4 regions of the Shouchella phoenicis genome follow, and region 1 is predicted to be linked to each of the others. Evidence: riboswitches for the same ligand, from Rfam matches in the RefSeq annotation. Region 1 holds a riboswitch; each other region holds the start of a gene.
The links. Region 1 has a riboswitch for thiamine pyrophosphate ahead of ABC361_RS08875 (ECF transporter S component). Riboswitches for the same ligand answer to the same signal wherever they lie in the genome.
Positions count from the first base shown of each region.

Region 1 (2,201 bases):
GTTACACGGGATAGCGTAATTCAAGTGCTTAAAGAATGGGGAATTCCGGTTCAAGAAAAGAAGCTGTCGATTGAAGAGATTTATCAAGCATCTCGAGACGGCATCTTGGAAGAAGCGTTTGGAACAGGGACAGCTGCGGTCATTTCACCAGTTGGACAATTGGAATGGAATGATGAAACAATCGTTATTAATGAAAATAATACAGGCCCGTTAGCACAACGACTTTACGATTATTTAACGAAGTTGTATGTGGGAGAAGAAGAAGATCGTCTGGGCTGGATAGTGAAGGTTGATCACGAATAATCGTTAATAGCGGAGGAATGAATGATAAAAGCAGTATTCTTTGATTTAGATGATACGTTACTTTGGGACAAAAAAAGCATTGCGCTTGCATTTCGGCAGACGTGTCTCCATGCATCTATTGAAAAAAACGTAGACCCAAATCAGTTAGAAGTGTTCGTTCGCCAGGCAGCAAGAACGCTGTATGAAGGGTATGACATATACCCATTTACAGTGAATATTGGCATCAATCCTTTTGAAGGGTTATGGGGAGAATTTCGTGACGAAGGAAGAGAATTTGCAGCATTAAGAGAAGTTGCGCCACATTACCAAAGAGAAGCGTGGTACGAAGGTTTACAAAAGCTTGGTGTATATGATGAGGCTTTTGCGTTGGAACTTGCACATCTCTTTCCGATTGAAAGGCGAAAACATCCAGTTGTTTATGATGATACTTTTTCGACTTTAAATGCGTTAAAAGACAACGTACAGCTTGTTTTAATTACAAATGGCTCACCAGATTTACAAAATACAAAATTAGAACTGACGCCAGAGCTTGTTCCATACTTTGATCACATTCTAATTTCCGGTGCTTTCGGGCAAGGGAAACCAAAGGTACGTATGTTTGAAGAAGCCCTCTCTCGTTTGGAGATTGCTCCTAATGAAACGCTAATGGTCGGGGATAATCTACATACGGATATATTGGGTGCAAACGCAAGCGACATACCATCTGTTTGGTTAAACCGAGACCGAGTGCTGAACAATACTGATAGTAAGCCGACTTTTGAAATTCATTCACTACAAGATTTATTAGAATTAGAAAATTTGAAACAGTCGCTTGCGAATCAATAGAGAGTATGATCTAATTAGTTTGTAGAATAAAATTTAATAGCCACTAGGGGTGCAAAAAGCTGAGAGAGGACTTGTCCTTAACCCTTTACCTGATCTAGATAATGCTAGCGAAGGGAAGTGCGATATGTAAGTTGTAGGTTTGTGTTACACACAACCGGTTTATTTACATACGTCGTTCCATCGTTTAGATGGAGCGTTTTTTTGTTTTCTTGGTGGTGGACTGGAGAAAAAATGATGAAAAGAAAAAAGTTAACGTTGGTGGACATTCTAATTACGGTCATGATTGCAACTGTATTTGCTGTTGTGTATCGCTTATGGAGTCCTATTAGTGATTTAGTTGGTGTCTTTGGTTTGCAGCTTGAACAACTTATTTATGGAATGTGGTTTATTGCAGGAACGCTTGCTGCATTGATCATCCGAAAACCGTTTATTGCACTTATTGCGGAAACTGCAGCCGCATCAGGAGAATTCATTGCAGGTTCTCCCTACGGAGGTATTTTACTTATATATGGAATTGCCCAAGGAATTGGAATGGAGTTTGCATTCGCTCTATTCAGATATAAAGTATTTACAATTTGGACGGCAATGTTAGGTGGTGTATTTGCAAGTTTTGCATCTCTCGGTTTAGATTTTTTATATGCAAATATCGGTCAGCTATCTGCTTGGGTCTTATCGTTACGAATTATTTTCCGAACGGTTGGAGCGATTTTAATAACAGGCGTATTGGCGACAAAACTTGTGCAAGCTTTACAAAAAACAGGTGTGCTGAATGGCATTCAACCAAACGAACATAACGGAAAACCATACTCATGAGTCGACCATACAGCATTCAGTTAAGTAATTTAACCGTTCAAAGTAGGAGCACAAGCCGTACAATCTTAGAGCGTGTATCGTTGGCAGTAAAACCAGGGGAAAACGTGTTAATTCTAGGTCCGAGCGGAGCAGGGAAATCTACGCTGTTACAAGTAATTGCAGGTTTGAGTAATTCTTTAAATGAATTAGACATTGATGTGGAGCATCTACATCTTCCAGCATGTAGTTACGTCTTTCAAGATCCTGATTCACAGTTTTGT
Region 1 is NZ_JBDFMQ010000001.1:1,617,345-1,619,545, forward strand. It holds partial or broken gene ABC361_RS08865 (branched-chain amino acid aminotransferase) at 1-303, shown strand, start outside; gene ABC361_RS08870 (HAD family hydrolase) at 325-1,128, shown strand; TPP riboswitch at 1,164-1,261, shown strand; gene ABC361_RS08875 (ECF transporter S component) at 1,363-1,941, shown strand; gene ABC361_RS08880 (ABC transporter ATP-binding protein) at 1,938-2,201, shown strand, end outside.

Region 2 (2,201 bases), 120 kb from region 1:
CTTCATATGACGCAGGGGTTAACCGATGAGTTACGAAAACTGATTGCGGAAATGGAAGGAAAAGCGGAAGAGTTTGACGATGTGCTTAAGATGGGGCGTACGCACTTACAAGATGCAGTGCCGATTCGACTTGGACAAGAATTTGGTTCTTATCGAAAAGTGTTAGTCCGTGATTTAAAACGAATTAGCCGCTCTGCCAATCATTTACATGAAGTAAATATGGGTGCCACAGCTGTCGGGACAGGCTTAAACGCGAAACCGGAGTATATTGAAAAAGTAGCAACACATCTTGCGACGGTTACAAATCTTCCTTTTAAAACAGCTGAAGACCTTGTAGATGCTACGCAAAATACGGACGCTTATACAGAACTATCTAGTTCCCTAAAAATATTAGCCATTAATTTATCCAAAATAGCCAATGACTTACGTTTAATGAGTTCGGGACCGCGTACTGGCCTAAATGAAATCAACTTACCTGCACGACAGCCTGGATCTTCCATTATGCCAGGAAAAGTAAATCCAGTCATGTGCGAAGTGATTAATCAGCTCTCTTTCCAAGTAATTGGAAATGATCATACCATTAGCTTAGCGTCTGAAGCAGGACAGCTTGAGTTAAATGTGATGGAACCTGTGCTTGTGTTTAATCTACTACAATCTTTAACCGTTCTTGAAAATGGTATGCGCGTATTCCGTGAATATGCGATTGCTGGTATTACTGCTAATATCGAGCGCTGTCGAGAGCTTGTTGAAAATAGTGTAGGTATTGTCACGGCAATTAACCCTCATGTCGGTTATGAAGTGGCCACTCGCATTGCCAAAGAAGCGTTAGAAACGGAGCGACCTGTGCGGGAAATTTGTTTGGAGCGTGGCATTTTGTCCGAAGAAGAGTTAAACGAAATTCTTGATCCAAAAGAAATGACCAAACCGGGTATAGCAGGATCGCGTTTCTTACCACTTTAAAAATAGAACCACATATGTCATACTAAAAGAAAATAGCAAAGACTAGGGGTGCCCGATGAAGTTGGGCTGAGAAAAAGAACGGATTTCTTTTACTCTTTAACCTGATCTGGTTTATACCAGCGGAGGGAAGTCGGCATACGTATCATATCATTGAGCGTGTAAACCGTAACCCCTTTGGTTACGGTTTTTTTGCGTGAAGGAGTGTAAACAAAGATGAAAAATTTTCAACTTTATGTCATAACAGGAGAAGCGTTTCATGAAGGCAGAGAGCTTCTCCATGTAATGGAAGAAGCGATTAAAGGTGGAGCAGACTTTATTCAGCTAAGAGATAAAACAAGCAGTCGGAAAGAAGTTTTTGAAAAAGCAAAGCGTTTAAATGATCTCTGTAAAGCGTATAACGTGCCGTTTATTGTGAATGACTACATTGATATTGCCATGGCAGTTGATGCAGACGGGGTTCACGTAGGACAAGATGACATGCCATTGGCTGAAGTCCGTAAACTTGTCGGTAAAGATAAAATCATTGGTGTATCAACGCATAAATTAGACGAAGCCCTTGAAGCGGAAAAAGGTGGGGCAGACTATATCGGTGTCGGCCCTATATTTCCAACAAACAGTAAAGAAGACGTGGTTGACCCAGTTACCACCTCGTATATAAAAGAAATTAAAGCGCATGTCTCGATTCCATTTGTTGCGATCGGTGGCATCAAAACTCATAATGTCCGTGAAGTCATTGAAGCAGGAGCAGACGCGGTATGTGTCATCACGGAAGTGGTCGCTGCTAAAGATGTGCAAGCAGCGGCAGAGACAATGACGAAGGCGATAAACGAGGCGAAAGCATGAACCTTTTAATAAATGGTGAGCGGCGAACTGTAAAAAGTGAAACCATTGAACAATTGATTGCGGAACTAGAATTAAATGGACATCTCCTCGTCGTCGAAATGGCTGGTGACATCATTTCACGTGAAAAATGGAGCGATACACCCTTATCTGAAAATAAGTCAATTGAACTTGTTCACTTTGTTGGAGGTGGTTGAGGTATGAATAAAAAGCCTTTATGCATAAACGGAAAAACATTACAGTCACGCTTCTTTTTAGGGACTGGTCGCTACCCAAATCCTTTTGTTCAAAATGAAGCGATTAAAGCATCTGGTGCTGAAGTATTAACATTTGCCTTGCGGCGAGTGAACTTGGAAGCGCCAGCCGAAGATGCGATTTTACAACATCTAAACGGGGAAGCT
Region 2 is NZ_JBDFMQ010000001.1:1,500,922-1,503,122, forward strand. It holds gene aspA (aspartate ammonia-lyase) at 1-960, shown strand, start outside; TPP riboswitch at 995-1,105, shown strand; gene thiE (thiamine phosphate synthase) at 1,174-1,803, shown strand; gene thiS (sulfur carrier protein ThiS) at 1,800-1,997, shown strand; gene ABC361_RS08220 (thiazole synthase) at 2,001-2,201, shown strand, end outside.
Region 2: linked by a shared signal. The riboswitch ahead of thiE (thiamine phosphate synthase) and the one ahead of ABC361_RS08875 (ECF transporter S component) in region 1 are both predicted to bind thiamine pyrophosphate.

Region 3 (2,201 bases), 940 kb from region 1:
AGGATACGATTTTGTAATGGCCCAATGTCGTTCTAACTCTTGCAAAGCCGTAATCATTTTTGTCATTTTTTCAATTGCGCTTGCTCCATGCACGCCTCCACCTGCATGAACCATTTGTCTTCTCGTGCCGTCATGGTGCGTGGTCGGACTTTTAATGGTAATCCAACCTGTAATAACGCCGCCCTGACCTTGGATTGCACAGTGACTTGTATCCGCTACGATCGCATAGTCTGCTTGATAGCCATGCTCACAACATTGCTTCGTCCCTGCTTCCCCCACTTCTTCTCCGATAACCGATTGTAAAAAGACATCTCCCTTTAACTTCAAACCATGATCAGATACAAGTTTTAGTGCAAACAAACAAGCAGCAAGACCACCTTTCATGTCTGCAGCACCACGACCGTAAATCGTTCCATCCATAACCTCGGCAGAAAAAGGGGACGTCCTCCACACCTCATCCTTATCGACAGAAGCGACATCAACGTGACCATTTAGAATCAAACTGTGAAACGCATTTGAATACGATCCTTTTAATGTGCCAACTACATTCGGATCCCCTTCATAAACGTCCCACTGATCAACCGTTGCCCCTAATTCTTCTAAGTATTCCGCAATAAATGTTTGGATTCCTGCCGTATTTCGAGCAGGCGGCGCTGGTGTTTCAAACGAAATTAGATCTTTCACAAGTTGGATTAACTCTTCTTCTCGTTCATCTACTTGTTTCATTAACAAATCCACTGCTTCTTCCTCCTCAAAAATAAAAAACACCTCTTTTATAGGAAAAGAAGTGTTGAACGAAAAAAAACAGCACATTCGGTTCAGCCACTTCCCTCCGCTAGTATCATCTAGATCAGGTTCATAAGGGTTAAGACATCCTTGCCTCTCTCAGCTTTGCGCACCCCTAGTGGTGTTTTTATTCAATTAATTATTCCCTTCCTTAGTTTACCAAAGTAATAAGAACGTTTGTATAATTAATTCAATAAATACTTGCGTCACTCTTTTTCTGACGTTATAATTGCGGCATCATACTAAAAGGATCGGTGACGACATTCGGCATCGTCGAAGTTGGATTGACACAAACTTGACGATGACTGGAAACGAGTAAAACATTGAAAAACAAGGAATCATATGGGAGATAAACAGTTGCTAGAGCCAAGCAACGCTTCTTTGTGATCACTGTTTTCATGTTTTGCTCACTACGGTCACCAACTTACCCCGTAGAGCAGAGCTCTGCGGTTTTTTTGTATGAAAAAAAAGAATTGGAGGACTCATTCACCATGAACCGCACACTTTTAGAAACCATCAAACGCCCTGCTCTCTTTGCAAGAAATAAAAATATGTTTTGGCAGGACCCTCACATTGCGCCTTTTTTATTGGATGCCCACTTAAGTCAAGATCATGAAGGTGCTAGTCGACACGCTGGTACGGTTGGAACTTCTGTTCATTTCATTCATCAACACATTTTAAATGAAAAGCCTACAAAAATTGTTGATTTTGGCTGTGGACCTGGGCTCTATTGTGAACCGCTTGCACAATTACAGCATACTGTCACGGGAATTGATATTTCTTCCCACTCCATTCAATACGCACAAGAACAATCGAAGAAAAAAGGTCTTCCCATTACGTATATTAATCAAGATTATCTCTCGGTTCAATTGAAGCCCGAGTTTGATCTTGCCTTACTCATTTATTGTGATTACGGTGCGCTTGGAAAAGAAGAACGAAAGCAAGTTTTACAACGTATCTATGACAGCTTAAACATTGGGGGTCAATTGTTTTTAGACGTGTTTACAGAAGAGAAATTCAAACGATTTTCAGACCAACGCTATTGGAATCATCATGAACACGGCGGCTTTTGGTCGCCTGAAAATCATCTTGAACTTCAACAAAATTGTACTTATCCAGACGAACGCGTTAGCCTTGAACAAACAAATGTAATGACCGCAGATGATACTCAAACCTATTATATTTGGAATCAATATTTCACTAAACCTATGCTGCAAACAGAATTAGAAGAAGCCGGCTTTAGCACTAAAGAGGTATATAGTGATGTGACTGGAAAGCCATATACGGCCAAAAGCGACACAATGGCTTTCTTAGCAAAGAAGAACTAACAAACTTGCCATAGTCTATAAAGAAAAGACTATGGTATTTGCATAAACTACTTGCTCACCATTTCACAATGTGTTAGTCTTATATTG
Region 3 is NZ_JBDFMQ010000001.1:672,389-674,589, reverse strand. It holds gene ABC361_RS03840 (acetylornithine deacetylase) at 1-813, opposite strand, end outside; TPP riboswitch at 811-913, opposite strand; gene ABC361_RS03835 (hypothetical protein) at 1,010-1,186, opposite strand; gene ABC361_RS03830 (class I SAM-dependent methyltransferase) at 1,278-2,114, shown strand.
Region 3: linked by a shared signal. The riboswitch ahead of ABC361_RS03840 (acetylornithine deacetylase) and the one ahead of ABC361_RS08875 (ECF transporter S component) in region 1 are both predicted to bind thiamine pyrophosphate.

Region 4 (2,201 bases), 1.4 Mb from region 1:
TTTCGTCATTATTCATCTCTACCCGAATTAGAAACGCATTATGCTCGCCCGTTTCATTATTTTGAAATTTTTCTTGACGGATCTTTCGTCTTCACATATACTATTTTTAACAATCACATACATTCCTTCAAAGGGGAGTAGCTGCAAGTTTCTATAACTTGAACCAAAGTCGTCATTACGTGGAGAAATTCCACCGGCTTTGTTTGGCATGATATACATAATGTCTAGCAAGACCTTTGCCTCGTTCGTACAAGGCAGGGGTCTTTTTGTATTCATAAAAAACCTGTTTTTGTCGAACCTAAGGGGTGCAAACAAAGAGAGGCGTGTTGACTATGGATGCAGCTTTATTGTTAGAGTATAGCTGGGTATTACTTGTTCTTATTGCTTTAGAAGGGATTCTTGCTGCAGATAATGCACTCGTTTTAGCTATTATGGTGAAACACTTGCCCGATGAACAACGTAAACGAGCGTTGTTTTACGGCTTAGCTGGTGCATTCGTTTTCCGATTAGCTTCGTTATTTGTCATTTCGTTCTTAGTAGATGTTTGGCAAGTTCAAGCACTTGGTGCCGCATACTTATTATTTATTGCCTTAAATCATTTGTTCCGAAAACATATTGTCAAAAAACAGGAGCAAGCCGCTGGGATAACCAAAGTGAAAAAAGGCAGTGGGTTCTGGACAACGGTATTTAAAGTTGAAATTGCTGACATTGCATTCGCAGTTGATTCAATCTTAGCTGCTGTCGCGCTTGCAACTGCACTAACACCTACAGGACTTGGAACCGTTGGAAGCATGGATGTCGGACAGTTTGTCGTTGTTTTCTTAGGCGGATTTATCGGTCTTCTAATCATGCGTTTCGCTGCTTCAAAATTTGTTGTGCTTTTACAAAAACGACCTGGACTCGAAACAGCTGCTTTCATTATCGTCGGCTGGGTAGGCGTAAAGCTCGCTGTGCAAGTTCTGGCTCATGATGCAATAGGTGTCATTCCGCATGAATTTCCACACTCAACAGGTTGGAAACTATTCTTCTACAGTGTACTTGTCTTAATTGTGCTTGGCGGATGGTTCTTATCTAAAAAACCAAGCGAGGGAGAAGAAACGAAAACGGAAATCGAAAAACGAGCAGAAAAACAAGTCGAAGGTTAACCAATACGTTTGAAGCATGGTTTAAGCGCCATGCTTTTTTTACGTAAAAAGAATTGAATAATCTGTCAATGTATGGTTCACTAATAAAGAACCACTAGGGGCGTCTTATGACTGAGAAAAGCTTAGCTTTGACCCTTTGAACCTGATCTGGTTAATACCAGCGTAGGGAAGTGGAGCTGCAGCGCTATTTGCTGACACTCCTTTAGGGTCCTCCCTTTGTGAACAAAAAAGGAGGTCATTTTTTATGCGTTTTAGTAACGAGTTAAGACAGAAAGCAAACCCCGTATTTGAAGCAATTCTTCAGCATCCATTTGTTCAAGGCATCGGGAAAGGTACGTTAGAGCCTGAAGCTTTAATCCACTACGTCAAACAAGATTTTGAGTACTTAAACACGTTTATGCAAATTTATGGATTAGCGATTAACAAAAGCACATCAAGAGACGATATTGCCATGTTTAATGAGCAAATTTCGTTTATTCTCCACAGCGAAATTCACCCGCACAATAATTTTTGCCGAGTCGCAGGAGTCTCTTATGACGATTTGCACCACGAACCATTAGCACCAACTGCCCATCATTACACAAGGCATATGCTTGATGTTGCTCAAAAAGGATCGTTGGCAGATGTTCTAGCTGTGTTACTTCCTTGCCCATGGACTTATCAAGTGATTGGCGATTATTTATACGAAACCTTCCAACCTACAGAAGACCATCCGTTTTTCGAATGGATCTCTTTCTATCGTTCCGGTGGCGAGATGAGCGTTACAACCGTTTTTTGTAACCGCCTCGATGAACTCGCAAAGGATACGACAGCAGCTCAAAAACAGGACATGCTTGATCATTTTTTGAAAAGCTGTCAATTAGAATACGCCTTTTGGGAAATGGCGTACACGAAAGAATCATGGCCTGTGTCGCTTGAGGCTGTTACATGACGCACGTATGGTATGCAAGCTATGGATCGAACATGCTTGAAGAGCGTTTTCTTTGTTATATTCAAGGTGGGCGACCTAATGGCTCATTAAAAATAGAACGAGGAGCTCGGGATCGTACCCCTCCT
Region 4 is NZ_JBDFMQ010000001.1:3,059,774-3,061,974, forward strand. It holds yybP-ykoY riboswitch at 121-289, shown strand; gene ABC361_RS16430 (TerC family protein) at 333-1,145, shown strand; TPP riboswitch at 1,232-1,331, shown strand; gene tenA (thiaminase II) at 1,390-2,076, shown strand; gene ABC361_RS16440 (hypothetical protein) at 2,073-2,201, shown strand, end outside.
Region 4: linked by a shared signal. The riboswitch ahead of tenA (thiaminase II) and the one ahead of ABC361_RS08875 (ECF transporter S component) in region 1 are both predicted to bind thiamine pyrophosphate.